One region of the Leifsonia sp. Ger2509 genome, then DNA from elsewhere that is predicted to be linked to it. Evidence: predicted binding sites of a transcription regulator. Region 1 holds the regulator's gene; the other holds the start of a gene.
The links. The regulator LexA, encoded in region 1, represses DNA repair genes until DNA is damaged. The targets are predictions, from matches to a motif close to TCGAACANNTGTTCGA.

Region 1 (2,387 bases):
GCGGCTCTAACGGGTGCTCTCTCAGTGCGTTGCGCTGTATTGCGCCGGGATGGCGATGCGCTGCCCCGGCGTCACGACGGCCGACTGAAGCTGGTTGAGCGAAACGATGTCGGCGATCACGTCGCGCGGGTCGGCGCTCGGTGCGACCTTCTCCGCGATGCTCCACAGCGACTGGCCGGAGTGGACCGTCACGTAGGAGAACTGCGTGTGGGTGGTCGACCCGGTCGCGATCGCTCCACCGCCGTTGACGGCGAAGAGGAAGGCGCCGATGACGAGCGGCACGGCCGCGAGCGACGTGATCACGACGCGTCCACGTCGGGTCAGCCTGAGGTGCGTGGTCGCTGCGCCGGCGGGGCGGGATGTTGCACCGGCGAAATGCGTCGGCATCTGGATCGCTGCAGTCATGGCCTGTCCTCCTGGGAGTATTCGCATCCGGCACTCGGCCGGGAGGGCCGGATGCGAAGCTATGTTCCGAATATATCTTCGAATGTTCGAAACTTCAACCACTCCGCAGACGCCGATTATGGAACGAATATCGCAACACACTCGAACACATGTTTGTTTCAGCGCTGCATCGTGGATACAGTTTCGATTGTCTGGAGTTCACTCAACCAGGCACCACCGACATTCGTTCCGGCGCAGCCTCCGGAACGGACGCGGAGGCGGTCACGAAGGGACGGGGAAGTGACGAACGACACCGGAGCAGGGCGGGAACGCGGCGGCACCCGCCGTCGCAAGAACCTGAGCGAGAAGCAGCTCGCCATCCTCGACGTGATCGCGCGCTCCGTGAGCCAGCGCGGCTATCCGCCGAGCATGCGAGAGATCGGCGACGCCGTCGGCCTGTCCTCCCTCTCGAGCGTGACGCACCAGCTCAACCAGCTGGAGCTGAGCGGCTACCTCCGTCGTGATCAGAACCGGCCCCGCGCACTCGAGATCCTGATCGACCTGCCGTCCACCGCATCCGAGAGCCTCGACTACGAGAACCAGACCCCGGTCGGCGACGCGGCCATGGTCCCTCTTGTCGGTCGCATCGCGGCGGGCGTGCCGATCACGGCTGACCAGCAGGTCGAAGAGGTCTTCCCGCTCCCCCGCCAGCTCGTCGGCAACGGCGATCTCTTCATGCTCAAGGTCGTCGGCGAGTCGATGATCGACGCGGCCATCTGCGACGGCGACTGGGTGGTCGTGCGGCAGCAGAAGACGGCGGAGAACGGCGACATCGTAGCGGCCATGCTCGACAGCGAAGCCACGGTCAAAGTCTTCCGCCAGCGGGACGGGCACACCTGGCTGCTTCCCCGCAATTCGAACTTCGAGCCGATCCTGGGCGACTTCGCCGAGGTGCTCGGCAAAGTGGTGGCGGTCCTCCGAGCCGTCTGAGCATCCGGCGCTGCGCCGCGTCAGGGGCCGGGCGCTGAAACGATGCCCGAGTCGTAGGCGAAGACGACCACCTGCGCCCGGTCGCGCGCATCCAGCTTCGCCATCGCGCGCGAGACGTGGGTCTTGGCCGTCGCCGGGCTGATGAACAGCCGCACACCGATCTCCGCGTTGCTCAGGCCCGACGCCACCAGCGCGACGATCTCGCGTTCCCGCTCGGTGAGCCGGGCGAGCTTCTCCTCGATGGCCTCGTCCCGGCGCGGAACGGTCGCGAACCGGGCGATCAGCCGGCCCGTGACACTCGGCGCGAGCAGGGACTCCCCCGACGCGACGACCCGCACCGCGCGCCGCAGGTCGTCCGGCTCCAGATCCTTCAGAAGGAATCCGCTCGCACCGGCGCGAAGCGCGGCGAAGACGGTCTCGTCCAGTTCATAGGTCGTGACCACGAGCACCCGGGTGTCGGGGAGCGAAGGATCGCCGACCACGGATGCGGTGGCCGCAATCCCGTCGAGCCGCGGCATCCGCACATCCATCACGATCACGTCGGGCCGCGTCCGGCGTGCCAGGTCGACCGCTTCGAGGCCGTCCGCCGCCTCGCCCACGACCTCGATGTCATCGGAGCGATCGAGGATCGCGCGGAATCCCTCGCGGATGAGCGCCTGGTCGTCGGCGAGCAGGACGCGGATCATGCCGGCTCCTCGATCGGCAGCACCGCGGACACGAGGAAGCCGCCGAGCGGAGACGTGCCGGTCTCGAGCATTCCACCCGCCGAATACGCCCGTTCGCGCATCCCCACGAGTCCGAGACCGTGCCCCGGGACGCCCGCGGAGGCGCCGCGCCCGTCGTCCTCCACCGTCACCTGGAGCGCCCGGGCATCCGGATCCGCGCGCACCGTGACGCGTACCGTGGTCGCGGCCGCGTGCCGAACGACGTTGGTGACGGCCTCCTGCACGATGCGGTACGCGGTCAGTTCGGCGAAAGGGGTGAGCTCGGCGCCGTCAACGGCAACGCGCGAT
Region 2 (2,387 bases), 370 kb from region 1:
CGGGTTCGAGGTCGGCATACGACCTCACGGTGCCGAGGATTCGCTTCCAGGCGCGCGCAATATCCGCCTGTTCTGCGTGCGGCCAACCGAGCGCATCGCAGATGCCGTGCTTCCATTCGATGGTCCGCGGAATGACGGGCCACGCATTCAGCCCGAGCCGCTCCGGCTTCACCGACTGCCACACATCGACGTAGGGATGTCCGACGACGAGCACGTTCTTCCCGTACGGACCGCGCGCGACCTGCTCCGCGATCCTGCTCTCCTTCGAGCCCGGGACGAGGTGGTCGACCAGCACGCCGATCCGCCGTCCCGCGCCTGGCGCGAAGTCGCGCACGATCTCGTCGAGGTGATCCACGCCTTCGAGGTATTCGACGACGACGCCTTCGACCCGGAGGTCGTCACCCCACACTTTTTCGACGAGTTCAGCATCGTGCCGGCCTTCGACGAAGATGCGGCTCGCCCTGGCGACGCGTGCGGGCGCGTCGCCGACCCGGAAGGAACCGGATGCGGTCCGCGCGCGTGTTCCCGCATCCGCCGCCCTGGGGACGACGAGCGTGACGGCCTCCCCATCGATCAGAAACCCGCTGCCGAGCGGGAACACCCGCTTCTTCCCGAAGTAGTCTTCGAGTTCGACGGTCGCGTTCTCAATCCGCGTGACTGCTCCACAGAACCCGCTCGCTGCATCTTCGACGACGAGGTCACGCACGGCTTCGACGTCGGGAACGGGCTTCTGGCCGGCGGTCTTCCATCCGGATGCGAGCACATCGGAGCTGTAGCGGTCATACGTCACCCGGCGAGCGTAGTTCGCACGGTCGGGGAGCGCAGAAATGGCACGCGGTCAGTCGAAGATCCGCACGAGATTCCAGCTCCGTCGTGTGTCGTCGTGCCGAACGTCGAAGACGTGCGCTTCGCCCCAGTCACTCGTCGCCTGGAACCTCCACCCGCCGATCCGGCGGGGGACACTGCCGATCCCGTATTCATTGGGTTCGAATGGTCGCCACCATTCGCAGGTGTCCGCCCAGACCGTCGGGGTGTCGGTGACGAGGTACGGTGTCGACCGCCACACGATCCGCTCGGGCACGCCGTCATCGGTCGTCCACACGGTGACGGCCTCATCGATCTCCGCCATGTCCATTCGCCCCTTCTCGCGGATTCGAACGTATGTTCGAATGTCTCGAGTGTAGGTCCGGAGAGGGGTTGATGGAAAGCCCGGTCGACCGTGTATCCATGTTGCAACGGGGTCCACAATTACTTCATGAGCGACTTCACCGATCCGTCGGAATCCCGGTTCCGCTTGAGCAACGCCGAACGCGACCAGGCGGTCGCATCCCTCGAAGGGCACAGGAGGGATGGCCGGCTCACCGACTCGGAGCTTGCCACGCGGACGGCGGCCGCCCGGGCCGCAGTCACCAGAGGAGACCTCGCACCGCTGTTCGCCGACCTTCCCGGTGCGCTTCCTGCTTCGAACGCGACTCGAACGTTCACCCCCTCCAGCGACGCCTCACACGACCGGGACTGGGACCGCTATGGCGGGGGATCGCCGGCACGGTGGCGCGTCGTGTGGACAGCGATCATCCCTTTCATCGCACTGATCCTGTTCTTCCTGACGAGCGCGCTGTGGGGTTTCGCGTACAGCTGGCTGTGGTTCCTCCTGATCCCGGTGGTCGCGATCATCGCCTACGCGGACGGCGGCCAGGGTCACGACCGCAACCGGAACCGCGACCGCTGACCTGACCGCGCTCGGGTCAGCGAACTCCGTCGAGCACGGGTCGACATGTCCCGCGCACCGAGCGATACTGAGCGCCGTCGCCCGTCGCCCGGCACCCGTCACCCCAGGGTCGTCCCGAACAGCAGGCCGAGCAGGTAGGTCGCGGCGGCGGCGCCGTAGCCGATCCCGAGCTGGCGCAGAGCGCGGCGCAGGGGCGGCCCGCCGGACAGCAGCCCGACGACCGCACCGGTCGACAGGAGCACGATTCCGACGAGCGCCGCAGCGACGAGGACCGCGGTCGTACCCTGCAGACCGAACAGGTAGGGGAGCACCGGAACGAGCGCACCGGATGCGAAGAAGCAGAAGCTCGAGATCGCCGCACTCCACGCGGTCCCGATCGTTTCGTGCGCGTCGACGGTCTCCTCGTCCGCGGATCCGGCGTCCGGATCGACGGTGAAGTCGCGGAGGACTTCCGTCGCGTGCGCGGCCGCCTCGTCGGCGCCCATTCCGCGCGCCCGGTAGACCAGTGTGAGCTCGTTCGCGTCGACGTCGAGGTCGGGAAGTGCTGTGCGCGTCTGGGGATTCGGTGTGGATGCTTCGAGCAGTTCCCGCTGCGACCGGACGGAGACGTATTCCCCGGCTCCCATCGACAGTGCGCCCGCGAGAAGCCCGGACAGTC

Region 2: a site for LexA is predicted at 1,154-1,169, ahead of ACV7NN_RS02250 (DUF6504 family protein). Genes of this name have one in related genera too.

What each region holds. Positions count from the first base shown of each region.
Region 1 covers NZ_JBUYVB010000003.1:795,618-798,004, forward strand. Annotated here, with positions in the region: gene ACV7NN_RS04115 (LysM peptidoglycan-binding domain-containing protein) at 22-405, opposite strand; gene lexA (transcriptional repressor LexA) at 685-1,374, shown strand; gene ACV7NN_RS04125 (response regulator transcription factor) at 1,395-2,060, opposite strand; gene ACV7NN_RS04130 (sensor histidine kinase) at 2,057-2,387, opposite strand, start outside.
Region 2 covers NZ_JBUYVB010000003.1:420,882-423,268, forward strand. Annotated here, with positions in the region: gene ACV7NN_RS02245 (DUF3097 domain-containing protein) at 1-790, opposite strand, end outside; gene ACV7NN_RS02250 (DUF6504 family protein) at 839-1,129, opposite strand; gene ACV7NN_RS02255 (DUF1707 SHOCT-like domain-containing protein) at 1,256-1,729, shown strand; gene ACV7NN_RS02260 (VIT1/CCC1 transporter family protein) at 1,828-2,387, opposite strand, start outside.